2 regions of the Streptomyces sp. NPDC031426 genome follow, and region 2 is predicted to be linked to the other one. Evidence: riboswitches for the same ligand, from Rfam matches in the RefSeq annotation. Region 2 holds a riboswitch; the other holds the start of a gene.
What was found. Region 2 has a riboswitch for cyclic di-AMP ahead of ACZ5NH_RS24715 (C40 family peptidase). Riboswitches for the same ligand answer to the same signal wherever they lie in the genome.
Positions count from the first base shown of each region.

Region 1 (14,469 bases), on a different contig from region 2:
TCCAGGTCCAGGCCGGCCAGCGCCGGGGGGCCGCCGTCGTACTTCTTGCTCGCGTCGCGGATCTCGATGATCGGCGCGGTCACGGGTCCTCCCACGTGTCGGGGCGACGACCGGGGCACCGCTCCTGCGGTGACCGTCGTAGCCGCCGAAGAAGCTAGGGAGAGACGGGAGTTCGCCGACACGGGGCTGAGCGGGGTCTTGGCGGTGTAGCTGGCTACATCCCGCTTCCGGGGCCCAGGACCGATGCCGGGCGGTACGGCCGGCTCGCACACTGGTCCGGAGCGACAGGGGAGGAGAGCGGACGTGAGCGGTAGTGCGATCAGCCCGGGCAGCGGGCCTGGACCCCGCAGCCCGTACCACGGCGTGCGGGGGGAATCGGAACCGGAACCCGAGCCGTCCCGGATCGGCAGGGGCGTCCTGGCGACGGTCCGGCTGGCCGCGGTCTGGGGCGTCAGCCTGATCGGGGCCGCGGCCCTGCTGGCCGTCCCCGGACTGCTCGCGGTCGACCTGCTGGTCCGGGCGTGGCAACCGCCGGCCTCCGCGATGACGAGCGGCGCCAGTAAGGACAGGTACCACTTCTGGCTGTTGACGGTCCTCGCCCTGCTTCCCTGCGCGGTGCTGGGGGCGCGCCGGCTTGTCCGCGGCGGCAGGGCGGGCCGGGTCGGCGAGGGCGTCTTCGGGAAGGGCTGGGCGGCGCTGCTGGTCCCGCCGGTCCTGACGCTGGCCGCCCTGGCGGTCCGTCACGGGCCGCTGCCCGGCGGCGACCACGGCGTCGTCTGGCTCAGCTTGCCGCTGCTCCCCTGCAGCCTGCTGGGCATGCGCTGGGTGGCCGGGCTGCACCGGAGGATGGCGGGTTCGTGGTGCGGGGTGCCCGTCCCGGTGCCGTACCGTGCCGCGCCCGCCACCGGCGGACGATCGCTGTGGGGGCGATCCCGGCTGTGGGCACGTTGGCTCCTGACCGACCCGGCGACCTGGCGGGACCTGCTGTGGACCTCCTTCACCGGAGGCGTGGGCTGTGTCCTCGCCGCGCTGCTCGCCATCCCCCTCTACGTCGCGGCTCAGATACTCGGCACGTTCCTCGGTTCCGCCACGCTGCAGCCCGCCAACGCACATGTGTTCCTGGCACTCCTCACGGTGACGACGGCGTTTCTGACGGCGCTGCCGCTCGTGCTGTGGGCCGCGCCCCGGCTGATGTCGGCGTACGGCCGGTCGGCCCGCTATCTGCTGGGCCCCAGCCGACAGGAGGAACTGGCGCAACGCGTCGACCACCTGGCGCAGACCCGGTCCGACACCCTCGACGCCGGGGCGGCCGAGATGCGCCGGATCGAGCGCGATCTGCACGACGGCGCGCAGGCCCGGCTGGTGGCCATGGGCATGGCCCTGGACACGGCGGAACACCTGTTGGCCACCGACCCCGAGGCGGCGCGGAGCATGCTGGCCGAGGTCAAGGCGTCCTCGGCGCGGGCGCTGGCGGAACTGCGTGACCTGATCCGCGGCATCCATCCGCCGGTACTGGCCGACCGGGGCCTGGCCGACGCGGTGCACGCACTCGCCCTCGACCTGCCGTACCGGCTGCACTTCAGCTCCGACCTGCCGGGCCGGGCGCCCGCTCCGGTGGAGTCGGCGGCCTACTTCACGGTGAGCGAGCTGCTGGCCAATGTGACCAAGCACGCGGAGGCCCGGCAGATATGGATCGAGATCGGCCATGACGGCGGTGCGGCCACGGGTACGCTGCGGATCACCGTCACCGACGACGGCCGGGGTGGGGCCGATCCCGCGGCCGGCACGGGCCTGCGCGGTGTCGAGCGTCGCCTCGCCGCCTTCGACGGAGTGCTCGCCGTCAGCAGCCCGCCCGGCGGTCCGACCATCGTGAACATGGAGATCCCGTGCGCGTTGTCATCGCCGAAGACCTCTTCCTCCTGAGGGACGGCCTGACGCGTCTGCTGGAGGCACACGGATTCGAGGTGGCGGCGGCCGTGGACAACGGCCCGGACCTGCTGGCCGCGGTGGCGGCGGAGAGACCCCACGCGGCGATCGTGGACGTACGACTGCCACCGACCTTCACCGACGAGGGCCTGCGCGCCGCACTGGAGGCCCGCCGGCTCACCCCCGGGCTTCCGGTCCTGGTCCTCTCCCAGTACGTCGAGCAGCTCTACGCCCGTGAGTTGCTGGCCGCCGGCCATGGCGGCACCGGGTACCTCCTCAAGGACCGGGTGATGGACGGCGCCCAGTTCATCGACGCGGTGCGGCGGGTGGCGGCAGGCGGCACCGCGATGGACCCCGAGGTGATCGCCCGTCTGCTGGCCCACAACTCCGCCGACGGCCCCGTGGCCGCGCTGAGCCCGCGCGAGCGGGAGGTGCTCGCGCTGATGGCGGAGGGGCGCTCCAACGCTGCCATCGCCCAGCACCTGGTGATCACCGAGCGGTCGGTGTCCAAGCACACGGCCTCGATCTTCACGCGGCTCGGCCTGCAGCCCTCCGACGACGACAACCGGCGCGTCCTCGCGGTGCTGGCGTACCTCAACCGCTGAGGGCGCTCCTGCCGACTCGCCAGCGAAACCGTCCCACACGGTCAGGAGGCGACGATGCCGATGCCGTCGCCGAGCAGTTTGAGGCCGAGGACGAAGAACAGGACCGCCATGACGGCGACGTTGTGGCGGGTGGCCCAGTCCCGCCAGTTGCCGAGCACGCTTTTCGCCCGTTCGCCCATGAGCAGGTAGACGGCGAGCGGTGCGAGTACGCAGACCGAGGCAATGAGCACGAAGACGGCGAGGGCGCCGATCTGTTGCGGGAGGGGGATTCCGGCCGAGCTGATCGAGGCACCGGCGGCGATGGTCAAAGGGGCGTTCTTGGCGTTGGCCGCCGACAGCGCGAGCCCGAGTCCGAGGATCTTCAGCGGGGTGAACCGGTCGATCGCCGCCATCCACTTCGGCAACTGCGCCTGGGCGGGGTCGGCGGGGCGCCGACGCCACAATCGGGCGCCGAACAGAACCAGGAGCAGCCCGAGGGCGAGTTTCAGGGCCCCTACCCAGGTGGCCGGGTGCTTGTGGGTGGAGGCACTGCCCGAGCCGCCCACGGCGAGCATGATCGCTCCCAGGACGGCGAGGCCCAGGACCCAGCCGAGGGCGAAGAGCGGGCCGTTGAGGTGACCGCGGGGCGTCGCCAGGATGAGGATGATCGCCACGATGGGCAGGGGACTGACGGCGACACCGGCTGCCAGGCCCAGCACATCACCGACAGCGTGTCCCAAGGCGGCCTCCGTCGAGTGAGGGGCGGACGGATGGCGACGGGCGTGTCCATCCTTGCCTGGCGCAGCTCTCCGTGCGCGCTGCATGCGCCGAACGAGTCGACGGACCAGGCTGGACGTCGGCCTCTGCGCCTCCTTCGACGCGGTGGACATCGCGGGCACGGTCGTACTGGTCCACCGTCATCTGCCCGTCGTCGCCTTCAGCGGCGCCGCACTCGAACCCGGCTCTCCGGTACGGGAGTTCGTCCCTCCCCCGCCTTGGGCGGGGCCGTCGGCCGATGCCGGGTTCCGGCTGCTGGAGCCCGCGGAGCCGGACGCGCCCATCGAGCGGGTCGATCCGAGCGCGCTGCCGGAGGCCGAGCTGAAGGGGGTCCGCCACTGGCGCCCGCAGACGCTGGGCGAGCTGATGTTCAACTGGTGGGACTGAGGCCTACGACGCCTCGGTTCACCGACCCGCCCTCACCGCCTCAGGCCACCACCAGCCCCGTGTATCCCGCCCCATAGGCCCGCAGGAACGCCGCCACTCCGCCCCTGATCAGGCGGCTACGCCGTCGCTGCGACCCTCCTGTCCCTGGCGGCCCTCCCGGCGCTGGCCCTCCCGGGCGTCCGGCGCAGGCGATGATCGGCAGATCTGTTCCGGCCGTCGTACCGCGTCGGAACGCGACCCGCAGGTCGGATGATGGGGGGCAGCCGAGCGGGTGGAACAGATCCGCCCATCGCCCACTGTCCGCCGAGGTCAGCCCGCGTTGAGGTCCGCCAGGGGCAGGGTGTGGCGGGTGTGGACGACCTTCGCGCGCAGGTAGCGGACGTTGTGGGCCGTGGTGAAGACGCCGGTCGGCACCCGGTCCCGGACCACGACGCCCAGCGCGCGCAACTGCTCGGCCTTGTCGGGATTGTTGGACAGCAGGTCCAGCTCCCCGATGCCGAGGGCGGCGAGCATCTGCGCGGCGGCCGTGTAGTCGCGGGCGTCCTCCGGCAGGCCGAGCGCGGCGTTCGCCTCGTAGGTGTCGAGGCCCTGGTCCTGGAGGGCGTACGCGTCGAGCTTGTTGTAGAGACCGATGCCGCGGCCCTCCTGCCGGAGGTAGAGCAGGACGCCGCCGCGGTCGGCGATGCGCTCGACCGCCTCGCGCAGCTGGGGTCCGCAGTCGCAGCGGGCGGAGCCGAAGACGTCGCCGGTCAGGCACTCGGAGTGCAGGCGCACCAGCGGGACGGTGCCGGGGGTGGGGTCGCCGAGGACCACGGCGACGTGCTCCTGGCCGTCGGCCAGGCCGTGGAAGGTGACGAGTTCGGCGTCGACGCTGTAGCCGTCGTGGAAGCGCAGCGGAACCCGGACGCGGGCGCGCGGCGTGGCGGCGGGGGTGTCGGGCATGCGGGTCCCTCCGGAGGCTGCTGCTTCAGATTTGAAGCAGCGTACTCGGGGGACCCTACCTCATGCTTCAAACTTAAAGCAATCAATCGTCGGAGGAGGAACACGAGGAACGCCGCCGCCAGGGCACGTCCTCCGCTCCGCACTCGGCGCCGTCGCCCTGCAGGCCGCCCGCGATCCCGGTGCAGATCTCCTCCAGCTGCCCCACCTGTTCCGGCGTGAGCCGGTCGAACAGGATGGCGCGCACGGTCTCGACGTGGCCCGGTGCCGTACGCTCCAGGGCGGCCATCCCCTCGTCCGTCAGCACGGCGATGCTGCTGCGTTTGTCCCAGCGGCAGTCCTCCCGGCGCACCAGCCCGTCCCGCTCGAGGCGGGTCACCGCATAGGTCAGCCGACTGCGCGTGATCTTCAGTGACTCGGCGAGGTCGGTCATCCGCAGCCGCCGGTCCGGCGCGTCGGACAGGTTGGCCAGCACGGAGTAGAACAGATGCGGCATGCCGGCGTCCTGCTGGAGCTGTCGGTCGATCGCGTCCTCCAGGAGGTGCGTCGCGGCGAGATAGGCGCGCCAGGCGCGCTGCTCCTCGGGGGTGAGCCAGCGGGTCGTCATGCCGCCAGTGTAAGTTTGTTTCAAACTTGAACCAAGATCGACCTTCAACCGAGCCTCGCCTCGCAGGAGACCGCGCCGATGTCGTACCCGTACGTGCTGCTGTCCGCCGCCGTCTCCCTCGACGGCTACCTCGACGACACCAGCCCCGACCGGCTCCTGCTGTCCAGCCCGGCCGACTTCGACCGGGTCGACGCGGTACGGGCCTCCGTCGACGCCATCCTGATCGGCGCCGGCACGATCCGCGCCGACAACCCGCGGCTGCTGGTCAACTCCGCCGAGCGACGCGCCGCCCGCGTCCGGGCGGGCAAGCCGGAGTACCCGCTCAAGGTGACCGTCACCGCCACCGGCGACCTCGACCCCGACGCCAACTTCTGGCACACCGGCGGCGACAAGCTCGTCTACACGACCGACCAGGGCGCCGAGCGGACGGTCCGCCGCGTCGGCGACACCGCCGACGTCGTCCCGCTCGGCCCCGGCCTCGACTGGCGGGCCCTGCTGTCCCACCTGCACGACGTGCGCGGAGTCGGACGGCTCATGGTCGAGGGCGGCGGCACGGTGCACACCCAGCTGCTGCAGCTGGGTCTCGCCGACGAGCTCCAGCTCGTCCTCGCGCCGCTGTTCGTCGGCGACCCGGCCGCGCCTCGCCTGTTCGGCCCCGGCGGCTATCAGGCCGGCCGGCTGCGCCTGACCGAGACCCGCCGGATCGAGGACGTGGTCCTCATGCGCTACGAGCCCACCGCCCCCGGCACCGGGTCGGCCGCCACCGCCGCCGACCGGCACTGGCTGCGCACCGCCTGTGAACTCGCCGCGCTGTGCCCGCCCTCGGAGACGGCGTTCAGCGTCGGCGCGGTGGTGGTCGCAGCCGACGGTACGGAGCTGGCTCGCGGCCACTCCCGGGAGGGCGAGGATCCCGTGGTCCATGCGGAGGAGGCCGCCCTGGCGAAGGTCGACCCGGCGGATCCCCGGTTGGCCGGTGCCACGGTGTACAGCAGCCTGGAGCCGTGTGCCCGGCGTGCCTCGCGGCCCGCGGCCTGTGCCGAGCTGATCCTTCGGGCGGGGGTACGGCGAGTGGTCACGGCGTGGCAGGAGCCCGACACGTTCGTCGCGGGAGCCGACGGTACGGGGGTGCTGGTCAAGGGGGGTGGGGATGTCGTCGCACTGCCCGAGCTGGAGGAACTCGCCAAGGCGCCGAACCGGCATCTGCTGGGCTGAGCCGCGCACACACTCAGGGCCCGGAATCCTTTGGATTCCGGGCCCTGAGCCTTCAGTAGCGGGGACAGGATTTGAACCTGCGACCTCTGGGTTATGAGCCCAGCGAGCTACCGAGCTGCTCCACCCCGCGTCGTTGTGTCTCTACTGTACACCACACGCTCACCCCCTCGGCGCCACACCGCCCGCGCCCCCTCGCCGGCCCGTGGTCGCGGTGATCGGCTTCACGGACGGTGACCGGACGGCAGCCCTCCGCATAACATCTGAGACACCATCAAAAATGCCGACACTCATGTAAGGTGGTCAACTCGCCCGATTTGCAGGGTTCCTGACCGGTAAGTCCACGGCCGAAAACCTTAATGATCAAGCCGAACGGCTTGGAAAGTGGCTGTCGGGTCTATTAACGTTCGATAACGCAGCGCGGTCGTCCCAGCCGTCACAAGAGACGGCTCCGTGCGCACGCGCCGAATCCCGCAAGGGAGCCGGGGAACCACCACCTTGGGGTGAATCGCGCGAATGCCGCAGTTGGTATACGCGCGTAGGAGACCTTCCTGCTCCGAACCCGTCAGCTAACCCGGTAGGCGGAGGAAGGAAAGGAGCACGCCCGCGTGGCGTCCAACCGGCCCGTCCCAGAAGCCCCGTTCATGCCCCCGCAAGCCCAGCCGGAGACCTTCGGCTACGGTGCCTACCGCGCCGAGGAGGGGCCCTGGGAGGAGTGGAATCCCACCGAGGACTCCGTCGCCCCGCTCCGCGGCCGGCACCGCGTCGCCAAACAGCGCGGCGGTTTCGCGCGCAGCTCCACCGTCCTCGGCGTCGGCGTGATGGCCGCGGTCGGCGCGGGCGGCATGGCCAGCGCGAACACCGGCAAGCCGCCGGTCTCCATCTCCCTGCCGGATCTGGACTCCGTCGAGCACATCTTCGGCGCCGGCTCCTCCGACGCGCACCAGGCCACCACCGGCCTCAGCAAGGTGGGCGTGAGCACGGACAGCGCCGACAGCGGCAACGCCGGCGAGGCCCTGCGCAACCGGATCATGGCCCAGGCCGAGCAGCAGAAGGGCCGGGCCGACAGCAAGGCCACCGCCGCCGCGATCGCCGCCGCCGACCAGCAGACCGCCGACGCGGCCGCCAAGGCGGAGAAGGCGGCCGCCGCCAAGGCCGCCGCCGCCAAGCAGCAGGCGGAGGCCGACGCCGAGAAGGCCGCCGAGGCCAAGCGGCTCGCCGAGCTGGCCAAGCAGTACACGCTGCCGGTCGTCTCGTACACGATCACCGGCACCTTCGGGCAGCCCGGCGCGATGTGGTCCTCCGGCTACCACACCGGCCTCGACTTCGCCGCCCCCACCGGCACCCTCATCAAGGCCGTCCACAGCGGAACGGTCACCGAGGCGGGCTGGGCCGGCGCCTACGGCTACCGCACCGTCATCACCCTGGACGACGGCACCGAGCTGTGGTTCTGCCACCAGTCCTCGATCAACGTCTCCGTCGGCCAGAAGGTCTCCACCGGCCAGGTCATCGGCCGGGTCGGCGCCACCGGCAACGTCACCGGCCCGCACCTGCACCTGGAGGTCCACCCGAACGGCCAGGCCACCGCCATCGACCCGGCGCCCTGGCTGCGCGATAAGGGCCTCACCCCCTGACAGCCGTCTGTCCGTGGGACTTTGCACCGGCGGCGGAATGCGATCATCTGTCGCCGGTGTTGATGCAGAGCATGACTTCTCTGCGCACACTCGGCTCCTCCGACCTCGAGGTCTTCCCGCTCTGCCTCGGCGGCAACGTCTTCGGCTGGACCGCCGACGAGGAGACCTCCTTCGCCGTCCTCGACGCCTACACGGCGGCCGGGGGCAACTTCATCGACACCGCCGACTCGTACTCGGCCTGGATCGAGGGCCACAAGGGCGGCGAGTCCGAGACGGTCATCGGCAAGTGGGTCAAGTCCCGAGGCAACCGTGACCGCGTCGTCATCGCGACCAAGGTCAGCCAGCACCCCGAGTTCCAGGGGCTGTCCGCCGCCAACATCAAGGCCGCCGCCGACGCCTCCCTGCGCCGCCTGGACACCGACTACATCGACCTCTACTACACCCACTTCGACAAGCCCGAGATCCCGGTGGAGGAGATCATCGGCGCGCTGGACGAGCTGGTGAAGGCGGGCAAGGTCCGCCACATCGCCGCCTCCAACATCAGCCCCGAGCGCCTGAAGGCCTCGCTCGACTTCTCCGACCGCGAGGGCCTGGCCCGCTATGTCGCCCTCCAGCCGCACTACAACCTCGTCTCCCGCGACACCTACGAGGGCCCGCTGCAGGACCTGGCCGCCAAGGAGGGCCTGTCCTCCGTGCCCTACTTCTCCCTCGCCGCGGGCTTCCTGACCGGCAAGTACCGCCCCGGCAGCAAGGTCGACAGCGCCCGTGCGGGCCGCGCCCAGGAGTACGCCGAGTCCGAGCGCGGCCAGAAGGTCCTCGCGGCGCTCGACGAGATCGCCGCCGCCCACGACGCCCCCGTCGCCACGGTCGCCCTCGCCTGGCTCGCGGCCCAGCCGACGATCACCGCCCCGATCGCCTCGGCCCGCACACTGGACCAGCTCCCGGCCCTGCTGGGCGTGGTGGACCTGAAGCTGACGGACGAGGAAGTGGCGAGCCTGACGAAGGCGTCGGCCTGACCCTTCCGGTGACTTCTCCGGCCGACAGCTGACCTCTTTCCGCCGCGACGGCGCTCAGCCACGACGGCGGATTCCGGCGGTGCCGAACCCTCCGCCACCCGACCGGCTAGTACTGGTACGGGTTGTAAGCGGAGTAGGGCACCGCCGGATAGCCGTAACCCGGCCCATACGCCGTAGGCGCCGGCACGGGCGCCGCGTACATCGGCCGAACCTGCGGAGCAACTCGCGCGGCGTACTCCAACGCCGGCCGGGCCGCTTCCCTCCGCTGCCACAGCTCGTCCAGCAGCTCCCGCTCCCGTAGGACGAAGTCGGCCCCTGCCTTCCCCTTGCGTCCCCGGTGCCGCAGGAAGGCGAGCGAGGTGGCGTACGCCTCGTACTGGGCCACCGCCCGCGCCGCCGGCCGGCCACCGTGGTGCCGGGCGTAGTCACGGGCCGTCCGCCGCGCCCGCATCGACCCGAGCGCGAGCGGCTCGGCCGGCCCCAGCCACCCGGCCAGCACATACGCCGCCAGCTCCGCCCGCACGGTCCGCAGCTCCCGCTGCCGGGTCCAGATCGCGAGCCAGGTCAGCAGCCCGAACACAGGCACCATGAATCCGCCGTAGACGGCGAAGAACCCGAACTCGCCGAAGGTGGAGGAGCCGTTCCAGAAGGCGTGCATGCTCATCGCGAGCAGCAGACCGCCGAGCGGCAGCAGCACCCGCCGGGCGCGCTGCCGCTCGGCGGAGAACGCGGCGAAGCCGAAGCCGAGGCCGGTGAGGGTGGTGAACAGGGGGTGCGCGAACGGGGACATCACGATGCGCACGAAGAAGGTGGCGGCGGTGACGGAGGCGATGCCGGGGCCGCCGCTGACCTGGTCGGCGCCGAAGGCCGTACCCAGGTAGAGGATGTTCTCGGTGAACGCGAACCCGGTGGCGGTGATGCCCGCTATCACCACCCCGTCGACGACCCCGGTGAAGTCACGTCTGCGGAAGAGAAAGACGAGCAGGACGGCGGCGGCCTTGGCGGACTCCTCCACGATGGGCGCGATCACGGTGGCGCCCAGGGTGTCGGCACCGGCCGGATCGGCGGTGGCGGTGGCTATCCACTTGGTCGCGAAGCTGTTGGCGACGATGGCTATCAGCGCCGCCGCGCACGCCCCCCAGGCGAAGGCGAAGACCAGGTTCCGCCAGGGCCCCGGCTCCACCCGGTCCAGCCACCGGAAGGCGGCTATCAGCCAGGGCACGGGCAGCACGGCGAGACCGAGCCCGACGAGGAATCCCTCGGTGCCGGTCTGCCTGCGCACCAGCGCGAGGATGACGAGACCGGACAGCGCGAGCAGTGTGATCAGTGCTCCGTACCGCACCCACCTGCGCTGCCACCAGTGCGGATGGCGGAGCAGCACGGGGCTGTGCGGGCCCGGGGGATACGTCGGAAACGGAGGACTGGTGGCCACGGCATCGACCCTAACGGTGTCGGGACGCGGGGCTGGAGCGGTTTACCGGCCCGGATGCGGTACGCGACGGAAGAGCAGATCGTTCACCACATGTCCCTTGTCCAGTCCCTGCCCCTCGAAACGGGTCAGCGGCCGGAACTCGGGGCGCGTGGCGAAACCGCCGCCCGCCTGCGTGTTCTCGAAGTCGGGATGGGCGCTGAGCACCTCGAGCATCTGCTCGGCGTACGGCTCCCAGTCGGTCGCGCAGTGCACGATCGCTCCGGGCTTCAGCCGGGTCGCGGCGAGCGTCAGGAACTCGGGCTGGATGAGCCGCCGCTTGTGGTGCCGCTTCTTGGGCCAGGGGTCCGGGAAGTAGACCCGCAGCCCGTCGAGCGAGTCGGGGGTGAGCATCTCGCGGAGCAGGATGATCGCGTCGCCGTTGCCCACGCGGACGTGGGACAGCCCGTTCCGGTCGGCGAGAGCCAGCAGATTGCCCTGGCCCGGGGTGTGCACGTCGACGGCGAGGATGTTGGTGTCCGGGTCGGCGGCGGCCATCTGCGCGGTGGCCTCGCCCATCCCGAACCCGATCTCCAGGACGACGGGCCGTTCGTTCCCGAACAGCTCGCCGAGGTCGATGACCTGCTGCCCGTCGATGTCCAGCCCCCACTTGGGCCACAGCCGCTGCAGGGCGTCCGCCTGCCCGGCGGTCACCCGGCTGCGCCGCGGCTGGAAACTCCGGATCCGCCGCTCGAAGTGCGACCCGGCGGGATCGGCCTTGGGACCGTCCGGAAAGCGTGGCTCCCCCTTGGCCCGGGTGTGCCGGACGGACACGCCGGGGGTGTGGGTGGCCGGCGAGGGGGCTTCGGGGGCGTTGAGGAAGTCAGACACAGTAGGACAGATTTTACGGCCCGGCACTGACGAACGGACCGGCGCCCGGGACGGCCACTACAGCGAACCGAGCATGTCCAGCACCCGGCGCCCCACCTCCCGCCCGATCAGCAGGGAAGCGGTCGCCGCGGGCGAGGGCGCGTTCAGCACATGCACGGCACGAGCCCCCTCCTTGATCAAGAAGTCGTCCACCAGCGTCCCGTCCCGCAGCACCGCCTGCGCCCGCACCCCGGCGGGGGCCCGCACCAGGTCGTCCGACTCCGCTCCGGGCAGCAGTCTGCGCACCGCCTCCAGGAACGCCCCCTTGGACAGCGAGCGGTGCAGCTCCCCCGCGCCGTATCTCCAGTGCCGCCGGGCGATCGCCCACGACCCCGGCCACGCCATGGTCCCGGCCAGCTCCCGGGGGCGTACGACCCCCCAGCCGTACCCCTCCCGGGCCAGGGCCGGCACCGCGTTGGGGCCGATGTGCACGCCTCCGTCGATGCCCCGGGTCAGATGGACCCCGAGGAAGGGGAAGGCCGGATCCGGCACCGGATACACCAGCCCGCGCACCAGCTCCGGCCGCGCCAGCTCGTAGTACTCCCCGCGGAACGGCACGATCCGCACCTCGGGCTCGTCCCCGGTCAGCCGCGCCAGCTCGTCGCAGTACAGCCCGGCGCAGTTCACCAGCACGCGCGCGCGTACGACGTCTCCGCCCGAGGTGAGCACGGCCACGCCCCGCTCCGGCCGCCGGTCCACCCGTACGACCCGCGCCCCGTACCGGATCTCCGCGCCCGAGCCCCGCGCCAGCTGCCGGGCGACCCCCACGAAGTCGCACACCCCGGTGGTGCCGACGTGTATCGCCGCCAGCCCGCGCACCTCGGGCTCGTACTCACCGATCTGGGCGGATCCCAGCTCCCGCACCGGAATGCCGTTCTCCCGGCCGCGCTGCACGAGCGCGTGCAGCCGGGGCAGCTCCTCCCGGTCCGTGGCGACGATCAGCTTGCCGGTGACGGCGTGCGCGATGCCGTACTCGGCGCAGAACTTCACCATCTCGGCGGCGCCCCGCACCGCGTACCTCGCCTTGAGGGAGCCCGGCCGGTAGTAGATCCCGCTGTGGATGACCCCGCTGTTGCGCCCCGTCTGGTGCCGGGCCGGCCCCGGCTCCTTCTCCAGCACGGTGACCGCCGTACCCGGCGCGGCCCGCGTGATCGCGTACGCCGTGGACAGCCCGACGATCCCCCCGCCGACCACGAGCACATCACAGTCGTACGCCCCGACCGGCACCTGCACCACCTCCCACCTCGATAGTGCACTGCGCCACTGACAACGCCTTCAAACGCGGCCGGTGCGGGTTCTCAGGCCGGGGCCATCAGCAGCGGGCGAGCCCGCTCCCGCAGCTCCACCACCCTCGGCTCGTCCCCGTACGGCTCCAGCCGGTGCAGGAGGTCCTTCACATACTCGGTCGTGCGCGCCGACGAGATCCGACCGGCCACCTCCACGGCCCGCACTCCCTGCTCGCAGGCGGCGTCGAGGTTCCCGGACTCCAGCTCGGCGACGGCCGAGACGACCAGCCGCAGCCCGTGCGACCGCACGAACTCCTCGGTCGGCTTGGACAGGGCCTGTTCCGTGAACCTCCGCACCTGCCGCGGGGCCTTCAGATCCCGGTAGCACTCGGCCGCATCAGCAGCGAAACGGTCATATCCATAGAAACCAAGCCAAGAAGGATCGTTGTCGCCCTCCCGCGACCGCTCCAGCCAACCCTCCGCCGCCTTCAGCGCCGCACCCGCCGCCTGCGCATCCCCCGCACGCGCGTGTGCCCGCGCCTCCACCAGCCGGAAGAAACTCATCGTGCGCGCGGTCGCCAGCCCGCGGTTGCGCTCCAGCGCGGCCTGCGCCAGATCGACCCCCTCGTCACCGAACCCGCGATAGGTCGCCTGCAGCGACATCGAGGCCAGGACATAGCCCCCCAGCGGGACGTCCGCCGCCGCGCGCGCGAGCCGCAGCGCCTGGATGTAGTACCGCTGCGCGGCCTCCTGCTGGCCGGTGTCGAAGGCCATCCACCCGGCGAGCCGGGTGAGTTCGGCGGACGCCCCGAAGAGCGCGCGGCCCACTTCGTCGGAGTAGGCGCCGAGCAGCAGCGGCGCCGCCTCCACCCGCAGGCACTCCGGCACCATCGAGGAACGCCAGTCCCCGCCCCCGTACTTGGAGTCCCAGCGCCGGGCGTCCTCGGCGGCCTCCCGCAGCTTCTGCACATCGCTGTGGCCGACTTTGATCGGTGCGCCGGAGCCCTCGGCGGAGCCCGCCTCCCGCGCGACCGAGCTGTCGGCGGGGGTTATCAGCCAGCGTGAGGCGGGCGTTGCGTATGCGCTCACTGCGAACGATCCGGCGAGCGACTGCCAGATGCCGCCGGAGCCGGCCCGGCGCCCGGCGAGGTCGAGACGGTACAGCTCCGTCGCCGACTTCACCGCCTGTCCGACGTCTCTGGGGAAGGCGAGGCCCACTTCGGGCGCCGGATCCGCGTCCGCCAGGCCGATCTCGTGGAGCGGCACCGGACGGCCGAGCTTCTGGCCGATGGCGGCCGCGATGAGGTGCGGCGCCGCGCCCTGCGGCACCATCCCCTTCGACACCCAGCGCGCCACGGAGGTCTTGTCGTAGCGAAGAGTCAACCCGCGTTGCGCCCCGAGGTCGTTGACGCGCCTGGCGAGTCCTGCGTTGCTGATTCCCGCGAGGGCGAGAACGGCGCCGAGCTTTTCGTTCGGCCCGCGTTGCTCCCTGGACATGCGCCACCCCTCGACACAGACGGCTGCCGCGCTGGCATAACCATGCGGCATTCGTAAACCCAGCGTAGTTCGCCGCATCCCAAGCGTTAAGGGGCATTCTTCCGGATGGCGGGATTGTGGTCCGTACGGAAGTGCGGCCCTGTACGCACCGTGCACGGCCAGTCGCCTCGTGCCCCCGCCCGTGTGGCCGTGCGCCCGTCCGTGCGCTCTTCTCCGGCCACCGGGGGAGCGGTTCCATGGCTCTTGCGTGGGTCGGCCCGCTGTACTGGATCCAGTGGGCTGGGGGACACCGCCACCTTCATCCCCGCGGGTGGCGGACCGGTCCGGGA
Region 1 is NZ_JBVIJE010000007.1:447,602-462,070, forward strand. Features, by position in the region: gene ACZ5NH_RS17640 (ABC transporter ATP-binding protein) at 1-83, opposite strand, end outside; gene ACZ5NH_RS17645 (sensor histidine kinase) at 304-1,923, shown strand; gene ACZ5NH_RS17650 (response regulator transcription factor) at 1,887-2,531, shown strand; gene ACZ5NH_RS17655 (GAP family protein) at 2,573-3,250, opposite strand; gene ACZ5NH_RS17660 (hypothetical protein) at 3,333-3,674, shown strand; gene ACZ5NH_RS17665 (GTP cyclohydrolase II) at 3,984-4,616, opposite strand; gene ACZ5NH_RS17670 (MarR family winged helix-turn-helix transcriptional regulator) at 4,699-5,220, opposite strand; gene ACZ5NH_RS17675 (dihydrofolate reductase family protein) at 5,299-6,432, shown strand; tRNA gene ACZ5NH_RS17680 (tRNA-Met) at 6,489-6,562, opposite strand; cyclic di-AMP (ydaO/yuaA leader) riboswitch at 6,882-7,028, shown strand; gene ACZ5NH_RS17685 (M23 family metallopeptidase) at 7,038-8,063, shown strand; gene ACZ5NH_RS17690 (aldo/keto reductase) at 8,135-9,079, shown strand; gene ACZ5NH_RS17695 (PrsW family intramembrane metalloprotease) at 9,186-10,511, opposite strand; gene trmB (tRNA (guanosine(46)-N7)-methyltransferase TrmB) at 10,554-11,378, opposite strand; gene lhgO (L-2-hydroxyglutarate oxidase) at 11,436-12,653, opposite strand; gene ACZ5NH_RS17710 (MFS transporter) at 12,716-14,140, opposite strand.
Region 1: it holds a riboswitch for cyclic di-AMP, as region 2 does, so the genes downstream of both, ACZ5NH_RS17685 (M23 family metallopeptidase) here and ACZ5NH_RS24715 (C40 family peptidase) in region 2, are expected to answer to the same signal.

Region 2 (14,469 bases):
GGCAGGCGCCCAGGAGGTGTCTCTCCAGTGGGTGGTGATGTCCTTGGGCATGGCCGCCGCCCCGGCGAGCAGCGCCGCTGTGACGATCGCCAGGAAGACCGTCCCGGCTCCCGTGCGGCCCAGGAACGCGCTGACCGTGATACCCAGACCGAAGACCGCCAGCGCGCACGCCAGACCGGTCTGCAGACTGGTGCCCAGCGGATGCGTGTCCCAGGTCAGCCCGGTACCGAGGCCGCCCGCCACCAGCGCGAGCAGGAACACCCAGCCGCCGATCCAGCGCGGCCCGCGCGGTCTCGGGGGCGCACTGGGCTGCGGCCGTACGGAACCGGGATGGCCGGGGTGCGTCCAGGGGGTGGCGATACCGACGTCGACGACCGAGGTGAGGTCCCGGTCGCGGGCGTCGCCGGGCCCCCACAGATAGCCGGTGCCGCCGACATGGGTGCCGTCCTTGACGATCGGGTCCCGCCACCACGACGGATAGACCGTGACGACCGGCGGGGCCTGGGCCTCCGGCGGCGCGTCGGCGGCGGCCTGGGCGGCGAGCGGATCGGGGTCAGGGGCGCCGCGACGCCGCGACCAGTACCCGGCGCCCGCCAGCAGCAGGGAGAGCACCACGGCGAAGGCCAGCACCCCGCCGTTTCTCAGCATGGTCAGGAAGATCCCGCAGCCGACCAGGGCGAACAGCACGGCGGCGAGCGCATGGCCGTCTACCCGGCCCGTCAGCAGCTTGCGGACCTCGTTCTCCTCCTCGTCCTCGTACGGCACGAGCAGCCAGGCGAAGCCGTAGAAGATGAGGCCGATGCCGCCGGTCGCGGACAGCACGGCCAGAGTGATGCGGAAGATCACCGGGTCCATGTCGGTGTGCCGACCGAGGCCCGCGCACACGCCCGCGATCATTTTGTGCCCGCGGTCGCGCCGGAGCTGCTCGGGGGCTCCGGCGGCGGTCTGCTCCCGATCCTGCTGCTGTGCGTCGGCGTGCGTATCGGCGCCGGCGCCGGCCGCTTGCGTCTTCTCCGTCGCGGCGGGCGCGGCATCCGTCGGTCCGGTGCCCGGGGCCGGGCGCGGGCCGGTGCCGGGTCCCGGACCCGTCGCGGCGTGCTCGTGATCCGTCATGTGTCCATGGTGACGGCCCGGCCGTCGCCGCGGCAGTCGGGACGACCCTGGCCGAACCCTGAAATCGGCCCTGAGACGAGGCGGGGAACCGTTCGAGCCGCACGCGACCACCCCTGCCCGGCGCTCCCCGACCCGGCCCCGAGGAAGATCAGGGGCGTCTCGGGGGCCGACCCTGATGCCTGGGCCCGCCGGGCATGTGACCATCGTTGGCATGCCGGAAGCCGCAAGCCTGCCAGTCGACGACCCGCGGCCGCCGCGCAAGCTCTACCGCAGCAGCGACGGACGCTGGCTCGGCGGAGTGGCGCGGGGCCTCGCCGGGCACCTCGGGCTGCCCGTCGTCTGGGTGCGGCTCGCCTTCGTCGGCCTGTTCATGGCCCACGGCTTCGGAGCGCTGCTCTACGCGGCGTTCTGGTTCTTCGTCCCGCTGGGCGTCGGCGGTGTCGGCGACCAGAGACAGCCGTCGCTCGTCGCCACGGAGACCGCGCCGGACGGCCGCCGCAGACTTGTGGGCCGCAAGCCGGACCGCGGCCAGATCGTCGCGCTGCTCCTCATGGTCATCGTGTCCGTGGTGTTCGTCAGCAGCGTCAATCTGGGCAGCGGCGCCAAGGTGTATCTGGTGCCGGCCGTCCTCGTCGCGGCCGGTGTCGCCCTCGTCTGGCGCCAGGCGGACAACGCCCGCCGGGCCCGCTGGGTCGAGGTCGGCCGCCGGCGCCGAACCCTGACCCTGCTGCGCGCGGCCGGCGGTGTCCTGCTCGTCACGGCCGGTGTGTCCGCGATCTTCTGGCTGCAGGGCTCGGCCGCCCATCTCGGCGCGGTCCTGCAGGCGGCCCTCGCCGTCCTCGTCGGCATCACGCTCCTCGCCGGTCCGTATCTGGTCCGCATGACCCAGGACCTGTCCGAGGAACGCCTGATGCGCATCCGCGCCCAGGAGCGTGCGGAGGTCGCCGCCCACGTCCATGACTCCGTGCTGCACACCCTCACCCTGATCCAGCGCAACGCCGACAACGCGGGCGAGGTGCGCCGCCTCGCCCGCGCCCAGGAGCGCGACCTGCGCACCTGGCTGTACAAGCCGGAGGGCACCGGCAAGGACGAGGCCGACGAGCCGGACACGGTCGCCGAGGCGGTGCGGCGCAACGCCGCCGAGGTGGAGGACAAGCACGGTGTGCCCATCGAGGTCGTCATCGTCGGCGACTGCCCACTGGACGAGAGGACCGGCGCGCAGATGCAGGCCGCGCGCGAGGCGATGGTGAACGCGGCCAAGTACGGTGGCGAGGGCGGTGCCGTACAGGTCTACGCCGAAGTCGAGGGCAGGACCGTCTTCGTGTCCGTACGCGACCGCGGTCCCGGCTTCGACCTCGACTCGATACCCGCCGACCGCATGGGCGTTAGAGAATCGATCATCGGCCGCATGGAACGCAACGGCGGCACGGCCCGGCTGCGGTCGGTGCCGGGCGGCGGCACGGAGGTCGAGTTGGAGATGGAGAGGGCGGAGAGGACGTCATGAGCGACGCGACCGAGGCGAACGGCACGGCGGGCGCCCCCGAGGGGGCCGGGTCCGGGGCCGCCGACGGCGGCGCGGGCGGACGGCACGTGCGGGTGGTGCTCGTGGACGACCACCGGATGTTCCGCACCGGCGTCCAGGCCGAGATCGGGCAGACCGCCGAGACCGGTGTCGAGGTGGTCGGCGAGGCCGCGGACGTCGACCAGGCGGTCACGGTCATCACCGCGACCCGGCCCGAGGTGGTCCTCCTCGACGTCCACCTCCCGGGCGGCGGCGGAGTCGAAGTGCTGCGCCGGTGCGCGGCTTTGATGGCGGACACCGAGCGGCCCGTGCGCTTCCTCGCGCTGTCCGTCTCGGACGCGGCGGAGGACGTGATCGGTGTGATCCGCGGCGGTGCCCGCGGCTATGTCACCAAGACCATCACCGGCACCGACCTGGTCGACTCGATCTTCCGCGTCCAGGAGGGCGACGCCGTCTTCTCCCCGCGCCTGGCCGGGTTCGTCCTGGACGCCTTCGCCTCCACCGATGCCCCGCCCGTGGACGAGGACCTGGACCGCCTCACCCAGCGCGAGCGCGAGGTGCTGCGCCTGATCGCCCGTGGTTACGCCTACAAGGAGATCGCCAAGCAGCTGTACATCTCGGTGAAGACGGTCGAGTCCCATGTCTCGGCGGTCCTGCGCAAGCTCCAGCTGTCCAACCGCCATGAACTGACCCGCTGGGCTACGGCCCGCCGACTGGTCTGACCCCTGCGGGCTCGCCCCTACGCCACCCGGGTCGCCCCGGCGAACGGCATCAGGTCGACCGGGGCCAGCCGGACCGGTGCCGAGGGGTTCGGGGCGTGGATGATCTGCCCGTTGCCCACGTAGATGCCGACGTGGCTGATCCCCGAGTAGAAGAACACCAGGTCCCCGGGCTGTAGTTCGGAGCGGGAGACGCGGCGGCCCGCGTCGATCTGGGCATAGGTGGTGCGGGGCAGGGAGATGCCGGCGGAGCGGTAGGCGGCCTGGACCAGGCCCGAGCAGTCGAAGGCGTTCGGTCCTGCCGCGCCCCACACATAGGGGCTGCCGAGCTTGGCGTAGGCGTACGCGACGGCCGCCTCGGCGCGCGCGTTCGGGGCCGCGGCCGTACCGGCCTGCTCCAGGGAGTCCCGGGCATCCGAGGCCGAGCGGGAGGCGCGTCCCAGCGCGCTGCCGTCACCGGCGACCTCGGACCGCTGCTGTGGGCTGAGCCGCGCCAGCAGCCGCCGGGCCTCGTCCAGCTTGCCGGTGATGGTCCTCTTCTGCCGCCGCAGCTCGGCCCGCCGGGACCGCAGCGACTGCAGCTCGATGCGTGCCGCGCCCCGCAGTTGCTCGATCTCCCGCAGTTGTTCGCGCACCCCGGACACGGCGGCGGCCTGCCGGTCACCGGCCCGCTCCACGAACGCGGCGTCGTCCAGGTACCGGTCGGGGTCGCCGGACAGGACCAGCTGCCAGGTCGGTGCGAAGCCGCCCTCGCGGTACTGCGCCGCCGCGAACGAACCCAGCGCGTCCCGGGCGGTGTTGAGCTTCTGCTGCTTGCGGGCGGTCTCGTCGCGCAGCGCGTTCAGCCGCCGCTGCTCAGTGTCCGCCTTCTCCTTCGCGCCGTCGTACTTCTCGGTCGCGGCCTCGGCGTCCTGGTAGAGCTGGTCCACCTTGGCCTTCACCTGCGCCGGGGTCAGCTGTGGCTCGGCGTGTCCGGTCCCGTCGAACCCCGTCGCGGTGGCCGCGCCCGCCAGGGCGAGCGTGGCGGCCGTCCGGGCCGTATGGCCGCCCATCGAGCGTTGCCGGGCCTTGCGGTGCGCTGCCACCTGGACCGTCACGTCCTTCCGTACGACTCGCACGACCGAGAGTCCGTGTGCCCGGCGGCGGCCCGCACAGGGGAAGCGGGCCACCGCCGGACCCTTCTCGGCGGTGGTGGCCGACGGCCGCCCCTGGCCCGGGCGGCGGTGGGGAGCCGGTCACCTGGGGGAGGACGCTAGGCCCGACTGTGACGAGTAGGTAACGCGGTGTACGGAACTGGCCTCGATGGACCGGGATGTGACTGCAAGTGACCATGTGGCCGTTCTGGAGTCGTCGCCTTCACAGAGCGCGGTGACCGAAGTGCGGAAAGTGGGATGGACGGGAGCCGTGGGGTGCTATGGGGCGCATATATGCAAGATCCTCCGTGCGACCGCCGACCGCCGACCGCCGACCGCCGACCGCCGACCGCTGTGTCCGGGGCCGGTGGCAGGAGGCCTCCGGGCCCCTGGTTAGGCTCCGGGCCCATGGACGTACTCATCCATCTCTTCGTCGGCCTGCACATCATCGGCATCGCCGCGCTGCTCGGCGGTTTCCTCACCCAGATGAAGGCGATGGGCCAGGGCACGGCCCGGTTCGTGCCCGCGATGCTGCACGGCGCGCTGACCATGCTGGTCACCGGCGTGGTCCTGGTCGGCCTCAACCAGGCCGACGACCACCACGTCAACACCATCAAGATCGGCATCAAGCTGGCGCTGCTGATCGTGATCCTCGGGTTGGTCTATGTGAAGCGCGACGAGGAGAAGATCGACAAGAGCGTGTTCGGGGTGGTCGGTCTGCTGACCATGGCGAACATCTTCATCGCCGTCCTGTGGACCTGACGGTCAGCCGTCCCTGCCGCCGGCGCGGGCCGCGAGCACCGCACCGGCGGCGACCGCGAGCCACACCGCCACCGCCGCCCACAGCAGCACCCGTCCCGGCCAGGTGAGCCACGGGACGCCGAAGACGGTCGCGGCAGACAGCGCCGCCACCGCCATCATCCCCATCGGGAACACCGTCGCCCAGCGCAGCACGTGGTAGCCGGGCCGCCTCGGCGGCCAGCAGGACGACGTAGCAGACCAGATCCAGCACGAGCAGCGCGACCGTCGCGGTGCGCAGCACGCCGCGGTCGTCGGCGTTCCACAGGTACATGCCCGAGTCCCCGTGGACGCAGGAAGGCCGGCACATCCCGCGCATCGACGCAGGAACGGCCGCACGCGCGCGGGGACGCGGAAAACGCCCGTACGCGCGCATCGGCACGTGATGAGCCGACGCGCGCCCGGAGGCCTCAAGGCGAGGCCCCCAAGCCGCCGGCACCTGCGCGCGTGGTCCGGCAATTCGGCGGCACGCGCGCGTGGAGCGGGGCGCGCCCGTGCCCGGGGTGGGTGGTCAGTCAGCCCGGGCGGACCACGCTGTGGATGATCGACTCGCCGCCGTAGTAGATCGACTCCTCGCGGACGTACGCGCCCGGCTTCGGGGCGTGGATCATCATGCCGTTGCCTATGTAGACGCCGACGTGGCTGATGTCGTCGTAGAAGAAGATCAGGTCGCCCGGCCGCGCGTCGGCGAGCGAGACCGTGGTGCCCGCGTTGACCTGGTCGTACGTGGTGCGCGGGAGGCTGACGCCGGCGGCCTTCCAGGCGGCCTGGGTGAGGCCCGAGCAGTCGTAGGAGTCCGGCCCGGTGGCGCCCCACACATACGGCTTGCCGATCTGCGCGCGGGCGAAGGCGATCGCCTTCTCTGCCTTCGTGTCGTACGAGCTGGACGTGCTGGACGTGGTGGTGGACCCCGTCGAGCCGGAGCCCGTCGAACCCGATCCGGAGCCGGACCCCGTGGCGGTGGACGACGACGAGGACGAGTCGGCCTGCTGCTGAGCCGCCTGCTGCTTCGCCAGCTCGGCCGCCTTGCGCGCCGCCTCCTGCTCCTTCTGCCGCTCGATGGCGGCCAGCCGCGCCTTCTCCTGGGCCGTCAGCTGCGACAGCAGTTCCCGCGCCGAGGCCAGTTTCTTCTGCACGGTTGCCTTGGCGGTCTGCAGGTCGTGCTGCGAGTCGCTCAGCGTCTGCAGGCTCTCCGCGGCCTCCCGCCGCTTCTTCATCGTCGCGGCCTGCTCGCCGATGAAGTCGTCGACCGCGCTCTTCTCCCGCGAGGTCAGCCGATTCATCAGCTGGGTCTGGTCGAAGTAGTCCTGCGGGTCGTTCGCCAGCAGGAAGGTGGCCGTGTCCGGAGCGGCGGCGCCGGTGCGGTACTGGGCCGCGGCGAAGGAGCCCAGCTCCTCACGGGCCTTGTTGAGGCGTGCCGTGCGCCGGGCGACGTCCTCGCGCAGGGCGTCGACGCGGCCGCGCTGTTTGCCGGTCCGCTCCTTGGCCGCGTTGTACTTCTGGGTCGCCGACTCCGCCTGGCGGTAGAGATCGTCGACCTTCTTCTCGACCTCCTCCAGGGTCGGCTTGGCGCGATCGGTACCCGGGGCGGCCTCCGCGGTCTGCGAGAGCACGGCCATGGAGGTGAGGGCGGCGGTGGCGAGGGCGGGAGCGCGAAGGCCGGTTCCGATGGTCCCGCCGGGGCGCGGCTTGCGGTGCGACGCCAAGAGAGGCGACTCCTTCCAGTGGGCCGCCTACCGGGTTAGCTGTCGGGTTCGGGCGGTGGTTCGGAAGGGTTGCCCTACGGCGGCGTCCCAGGTGGGAGCCGGCCGATTCACCCCAAAGGTCGGTGGGTCCCCGGCTCCGGGCGCCCTGCGGGGCACGCCGGACTCGGCGGGGGCCGCGCGGCCCGGCGAGGTTCGCCGGTAGGGGTCGTGCGGCCCGAACGCACGCTAGCCAACTCGTGTGACTCCTGTGAAGGTTGGTGCGTGATATGTCCGATACATTTTCGTGACCTGAGCCAGGTTTCGCTTCTGAGTCATCGGACGGTGCCCCTCTGTGAGCAGGGCGCGGGCCGTTCGACGGCGAAGATCAACTGCTTTCCGGGGCGGCCGTGTTCCGGGGACGGCGACCGGTTGTCGGTGGGGAGCCCTAGACTCGTAGAGCGATGAGCAGCCTCTTTGACGACAGCTTCCTGGCGGACCTCCAGGCCCCTCGCGGGCGCGAGGAGGAGCCCCCGCCGCCGCCCGAGGACGATCACGCTCCGGAGCCGCTTCCGGACGATCTGTTCGGCGGGAAGTTCGACGTGCCGCCGGACCGGGACGCGTACTACCGCGACGGCGCCCCGCGTCCCGCCCTCGACGCGGCGGCGCTGCTGGAGGGGCTGAACGACAACCAGCGCGCCGCGGTCGTGCACGCCGGCTCCCCGCTGCTCATCGTCGCCGGCGCCGGCTCCGGCAAGACCCGTGTGCTCACCCACCGCATCGCCCACCTGCTCGCCGAGCGGCATGTGCACCCGGGCCAGATCCTCGCGATCACCTTCACCAACAAGGCCGCGGGCGAGATGAAGGAGCGCGTCGAGCACCTCGTCGGCCCGCGCGCGAACGCGATGTGGGTGATGACCTTCCACAGCGCGTGCGTGCGCATCCTGCGCCGGGAGAGCAAGAAGCTCGGTTTCACCTCCAGCTTCTCCATCTACGACGCCGCCGACAGCAAGCGCCTGATGGCCCTGGTCTGCCGCGACCTGGACCTCGACCCCAAGCGCTTCCCGCCCAAATCGTTCAGCGCGAAGATCAGCAACCTGAAGAACGAGCTGATCGACGAGGAGGACTTCGCCGCCCAGGCCACCGACGGCTTCGAGAAGACCCTCGCCCAGGCCTACGCGCTCTACCAGTCGCGCCTGCGCGAGGCCAACGCGCTCGACTTCGACGACCTGATCATGACGACGGTCAACCTGCTGCGTGCCTTCCCGGACGTCGCCGGGCACTACCGCCGCCGCTTCCGGCATGTCCTCGTCGACGAGTACCAGGACACCAACCACGCGCAGTACGCGCTCGTGCGCGAACTCGTCGGCACCGGCGAACACAGCGAGGACATCCCGCCGAGCGAGCACGACCTCCCGCCCGCCGAACTGTGCGTCGTGGGTGACGCGGACCAGTCGATCTACGCCTTCCGGGGCGCGACGATCCGCAACATCCTCCAGTTCGAGGAGGACTACCCGAACGCGACGACGATCCTGCTGGAGCAGAACTACCGCTCCACACAGACCATCCTGTCCGCCGCCAACGCGGTCATCGAGCGCAACGAGTCCCGCCGCCCGAAGAACCTGTGGACCAACGCCGGCCAGGGCGCGCGGATCACCGGTTACGTCGCCGACACCGAGCACGACGAGGCCCAGTTCGTCGCCGACGAGATAGACCGTCTGGTCGACGCGCGCGAGGCCAGGGCGGGCGATGTCGCCGTCTTCTACCGCACCAACGCCCAGTCCCGTGTCTTCGAAGAGGTCTTCATCCGCGTCGGCCTGCCCTACAAGGTCGTCGGCGGGGTCCGCTTCTACGAGCGCAAGGAGGTCCGGGACGTCCTGGCCTATCTGCGCGTCCTCGCCAACCCCGAGGACTCGGTGCCGCTGCGCCGCATCCTCAACGTGCCCAAGCGGGGCATCGGCGAGCGCGCGGAGGCGATGATCGACGCCCTCTCCCAGCGCGAGAAGATCAGTTTCCCGCAGGCGCTCAAGCGCGTGGACGAGGCGTACGGCATGGCCGCGCGCTCCACCAATGCCGTCAAGCGGTTCAACACGCTGATGGAGGACCTGCGCACCATCGTCGAGTCCGGTGCGGGTCCCGCGACCGTCCTGGAGGCGGTGCTCGAACGCACCGGCTACCTGGCCGAGTTGCAGGCCTCCACCGACCCGCAGGACGAGACCCGCATCGAGAACCTCCAGGAACTCGCGGCGGTGGCCCTGGAGTTCGAGCAGGAGCGCGGGGAGGGCGAGCAGGGCACGCTGGCCGACTTCCTGGAGCAGGTGGCGCTGGTCGCCGACTCCGACCAGATTCCCGACGAGGACGAGGAAGGCTCCGGCGTCATCACCCTGATGACCCTGCACACCGCCAAGGGCCTGGAGTTCCCGGTCGTCTTCCTGACCGGCATGGAGGACGGCGTCTTCCCGCACATGCGCGCCCTCGGCCAGACCAAGGAACTGGAGGAGGAGCGGCGCCTGGCCTACGTCGGCATCACACGCGCGCGGGAGCGGCTCTACCTCACGCGGTCGGCGATGCGCAGCGCCTGGGGCCAGCCGTCGTACAACCCGCCCTCCCGCTTTCTGGAGGAGATCCCGGCCACCCATGTGGACTGGAAGCGGACGGGAGCGGCGGCGCCGGTGTCCTCCGGCCCGGCCTCCGGGATCGCGGCCTCGCTGTCCTCGACCCGCTCGCGTTCCTCGGCGTCGGGTGCGTCCGGGTTCGCCACGCGCCGCACCACGGAGAAGCCGGTGGTTGCCCTCGCCGTCGGGGACCGGGTCACCCACGACCAGTTCGGGCTCGGCACGGTCGTCGCCGTGAAGGGCACGGGCGGGAACGCGGAGGCGACGATCGACTTCGGCGACGCCAAGCCGAAGCGACTGCTGCTGCGGTACGCGCCGGTGGAGAAGCTGTAGGGGAGAAGCCGTAGGGGGTCTGGGGGCGAAAGTCCCCGGGCTCTACGTCGGGTCGAGCCCGTGGCTCCGCAGCCACGGCAGCGGGTCTATGGCCGCCCCGCCCGCGGGCCGCACCTCGAAGTGCAGGTGCGGGCCGGTGGAGTTGCCGGAGTTGCCGGAGTAGGCGATCGGCTCGCCGGCCTTGACGGACGTCCCGGAGGCGACGCGGTAGCTGGACAGATGGCAGTACCAGGTCTGCGTGCCGTCCTTCGCCGTCACGATCATCATGTTGCCGTAGGCGCTGTTCCACTTGGTGGAGACGACGCCGTCGGTCGCGGCCATCACCGTGGTGCCGTACGACACCGGGAAGTCGATGCCCGTGTGCACGGACATCCAGTTCACCCCCGCCTGGCCGAAGTAGGCGCTGAGCCCCTTCTGCGTGACCGGCAGCACGAACTTGGGGCGCAGCCGCTCCTTGAGCGCGGCCGCCGCAGCGGCCTTCTTCTGCTCCAGTTCCTGCTGGTTCTTGAGGTCGATCCGCTCCTGCGTCCGGCTCGCCCGGTCGGCGAAGTCATGGGCGCCCGCGGACAGGGTGTTGAGCTGGGTGTCCAGCTTGCTGTTGGCGACCGAGGCCTTGACCGCGTGCGTGTCCGAGGCGGAGGCCGTGGTGTCGTGTCCGTTGTCGGTCAGCGCGCCGACCGAGGCGGCGGCGATCCCGGCGACGCCCATCACACAGACCGAGGGGACGGCGATGGTGAGCAGCGCGGAGCGCTTGGCGGTCGTACGCCGGCGGGAGCGCCCGGCGCTGCGCGAGCCGGCGCGGGGCGTCGGCGCGATGTCCTCCTGGTCGTCCAGCAGCTCGGCGGCGGCCTGTTCACCCGCGGTGCCCGACGCGTCGTCCCCGACCTGCTGTTCGTCGAAGGCGGTGTCCTCGTAGGGGACCTCGTCGTAGGGGACCTCGTCCTCGTACGGGGTCTGCCCGTACGGAACCTGCGGGAAGGCGCCGGTCGCGTGCGGGTCGCCGACCTGGTCGAAGGTGGCGGTGGCCTGCTGGCCGAACGGTTCGGCAGGCTGCTCGGCCTCCACTGGCGTGGCCTGGCCGCCGGAATTCCACTGTGTGGCGTCGAAGGTACCCGACTCGAAGGTCTGGGTACCCCACGCCCATTGCTGGGTCGGCTGGGCGATCCCGGACTGGTCGGGCTGCAGCCAGGCGCTCGCGTCCCACTGGCCGCTGATGTCGTTGCCCGTCGCCTGGGCGGGGATCGTCCAGGCGGTGGAGTCGTAGACGCCGGAGTCGTAGGCGGCGTGGTGCTGGGCCGCGTACGGGTCGTAGTTCGGGGTCTGGCCGGTCTGCCACTGCGTGCTGTCGTACGCGCCGGTGCTCTGCTCGCCGGGCAGGCTGCCGAAGAGCGGGTCGGTGGCGAAGGTGCCGGTGCCGTCCGGAAAACCGGTGGCCTCGTAGCCGCCGTACGTGGTGAAGTCGCCGTAGGGGGCTCCATGCGTCCCGTACGGCGCGTAGTGCGCGGCGGAGGCGTCTGAAGCCGGGGCCGGGGTGGTCATGGTCCCCGACGGGTGACGGTCGTTCACCAACTTCTCTTTCGCCTCGACAACAGGGGCTGCCAGAGCAGTGCGGTGACTGTACCCGCCGGTACCTGGACGCGACAATCTTCGGCTGGTTTCGCGCCCGCCGGAAACGGGCATTCGGCGGCGTTTCGGGGGGCGCAGGACACGAGTTTGGCCGAGAGTTCGATTGGTGTTCGATGTGCGGTGACTGTTCGTCACCTGTGCGTCACTCCGATGCCGGACAGATCACGCCACCGTGAGACCGTCGGCGACCCGGTCCCCGGCGTGCGGGGAGTCGAGGGCCTCGCGTATCCCGGCCGCGACGGCGGGATGCACGGGCAGGGCGAGATGTCCGATGCCGGTCACCCGGACGTTCTGCGCGTCGAGGTCGGGGTGCTCCAGGCAGGCCGTCTCCAGCGGCACCATCACGGAGTCCAGGTCACTCCAGAAGCTGACGAACCGGGTACGGCAGCCGGGCGCGGGCCGGGCCAGCTCCTCGATCACCCCCGAACCGGGCCGCATCTGGCGCACGATGGGATGGGCGTTGGCCAAAGGTGCCGCACTGGTCCCCGAGTGCGGTGTACCCAGCGTGACGAGGATGCGCACCCGCAGGTCACCGCCCAGACACTGCACGTAATAGCGGGCGATCAGCCCGCCGAGGCTGTGCCCCACGATGTCGACCTGGTCGCTGCCGGTGCGCTCGCAGATCTCCTCGACGTGCCGGCCGAGCAACTCGGCGGCGGCGCGGATGTCGCAGGTCAGCGGGGAGTAATTGAGCGATACGACCCGCTGCCCGCCGTGCTGCGCGAGGTTGCGGCGCAGCAGCAGGAACACCGAGCGGTTGTCGATGAAACCGTGCAACAGCACCACCGGCGGGCCGGAGCGGACCGGCAGCCGGGCGGTGCCGTCGCCGGCGGGCAGAAAAGGGGCGCGGCGCTCCTGGGTGAGGCCGGTCGGATACAGCAGGAGATGGCAGGCCAGGATCGCGGCCTCCAGGGCGGTCGCCTTCAGCAGCGCCACGGAGATTCCGGCGAGTCTGCCGGGCCACAGGCGCCGGCAGAACGGGAGAAAGAGCGGCAGTACCCCGGTGACCTTCATGGGCCGACCTCCTGTCGGCACACCGGAGGACGGCTCGATCCCCCGTGTGCCCTCATGTCCCACCATGTGATTTCCCCCTCGCCGCGCACCGTAAAACTGCCGGTTGCGGGATGCTGGAGATAACGTTCGTTCACTTCGCGACGGGTGGCGGACCGCGCCAAAAGTGCGGTACTTGTCGTTACGGACGGAAGCGATCGCTTCCGTGGTCGTTTGATGGAGGCAGTGATGGGTGTGGCAGCGGGTCCGATCCGCGTGGTGGTCGCCAAGCCGGGGCTCGACGGCCACGATCGGGGGGCCAAGGTCATCGCGCGTGCCCTGCGCGACGCCGGCATGGAGGTCATCTACACGGGGCTCCACCAGACGCCGGAACAGATCGTGGACACCGCCATCCAGGAGGACGCCGACGCGATCGGCCTGTCCATCCTCTCCGGCGCGCACAACACGCTGTTCGCCGCGGTGATCGACCTGCTCAAGGAGCGCGAGGCCGAGGACATCCTCGTCTTCGGCGGCGGCATCATCCCGGACGAGGACATCCCGCCGCTGAAGGAGAAGGGCGTCGCGGAGATCTTCACACCGGGCGCGACGACTGCGTCGATCGTGGAGTGGGTGCGGGAGAACGCCCGTCAGCCTGCCGCGTCCGGAGGCTGAGCGACCGCGTCCGGCGGTTGGACGGCCATGTCCGGCGGTCGGACCGGCTGTTCGGCGAGCGGGCGGCCGGTGTCCCTGTGGGCCGTCGCCCCCGGAGCCCTGCTTCGGGTTGAACGGCCTCGTCCTCAAGCTCCGGACGGGCTGTGCGGGCTGACCGGGGTCAGTTCCTGCGCCATGTCCGCCCGCAGCCGCAGCGTGGTCACCAGCCGCTGGAACGCCTCCGCCCAGTAACCTCCGGCTCCCGGCGCGGCGTCCTCCCGTTCGTCGGGTATCGCCAGCAGCGCCTCCAGCCGGGTGACCTCCGCGGGGTCCAGGCAGCGCTCGGCGAGCCCCATCACCCCGCTGAAGCTCCATGGGTAACTGCCCGCGTCCCGCGCGATGTTGAGCGCGTCCACGACCGCCCGGCCCAGTGGCGCGGCCCAGGGCACCGCGCACACCCCGAGCAGCTGGAACGCCTCCGACAGCCCATGTGTGGCGATGAACCCGGCCACCCACGCGGCTCGTTCCGCCGTGTCCAGCGTGGCCAGCAGCTTCGCGCGTTCCGCCAGCGACACCGCGCCCGGGCCGCCGGCCTCCGGCGCCGACGGTGAGCCGAGCAGTGCCCTCGACCACCCGGCGTCCCGCTGCCGCACCGCCGCCCGGCACCAGGCCGCGTGCAGCTCGCCCTGCCAGCCGTCCGTCACCGGCAGCGCCACGATCTGCTCCGCCGTCCGTCCACCGAGCCGTGCCGGCCAGGTGCGGAGCGGAGCGGCTTCCACCAACTGTCCCAGCCACCATGATCGTTCCCCTCTGCCTGCGGGAGGTGTGGCCACCACACCGTCGCGCTCCATGCCGGAGTCGCACTCGACCGGCGCCTCCACCACGATCGCCGGCGGGTTCCCCGTGCGGTCGAGCGCCACACATGCCGCGGCCCGTACGGCCATGCGTGCGGCGAGCGCCGAAGCGGGCAGCCCCGACAGCAGTTCGGCCGCCGTCGCCCGCACATTGCGGCTGCGGTCACCCAACGCCTGCTCCAGGAACGGCTCGTCCGCAGCCGACAGGCCGGTGCGCAGCGAGTCGAGGAACATCAGCCGGTCCTCCGCCCGCTCGGTCGGCCAGGTCGACATGAGCAGCTCGCGCGCGAGCCCGGGCGTACCGGCGCGCAGCGCGCCCAGCAGGGCGACCCGCTCGGCGAACAGCCCCTCCTGCCACAGCCTGCCCACCGCCTCCCTGTCGCCGGGGTCGGGCAGCGTGGCGCCGCCGCCGGGGGCCGCGCGCAGCGCGAAG
Region 2 is NZ_JBVIJE010000011.1:272,496-286,964, forward strand. Features, by position in the region: gene ACZ5NH_RS24685 (PspC domain-containing protein) at 1-1,113, opposite strand, end outside; gene ACZ5NH_RS24690 (ATP-binding protein) at 1,325-2,617, shown strand; gene ACZ5NH_RS24695 (LuxR C-terminal-related transcriptional regulator) at 2,614-3,357, shown strand; gene ACZ5NH_RS24700 (C40 family peptidase) at 3,375-4,439, opposite strand; gene ACZ5NH_RS24705 (hypothetical protein) at 4,896-5,249, shown strand; partial or broken gene ACZ5NH_RS24710 (SLAC1 family transporter) at 5,253-5,559, opposite strand; gene ACZ5NH_RS24715 (C40 family peptidase) at 5,801-6,991, opposite strand; cyclic di-AMP (ydaO/yuaA leader) riboswitch at 7,021-7,126, opposite strand; gene pcrA (DNA helicase PcrA) at 7,432-9,915, shown strand; gene ACZ5NH_RS24725 (M23 family metallopeptidase) at 9,958-11,481, opposite strand; gene ACZ5NH_RS24730 (esterase/lipase family protein) at 11,704-12,555, opposite strand; gene ACZ5NH_RS24735 (cobalamin B12-binding domain-containing protein) at 12,781-13,203, shown strand; gene ACZ5NH_RS24740 (DUF5691 domain-containing protein) at 13,329-14,469, opposite strand, start outside.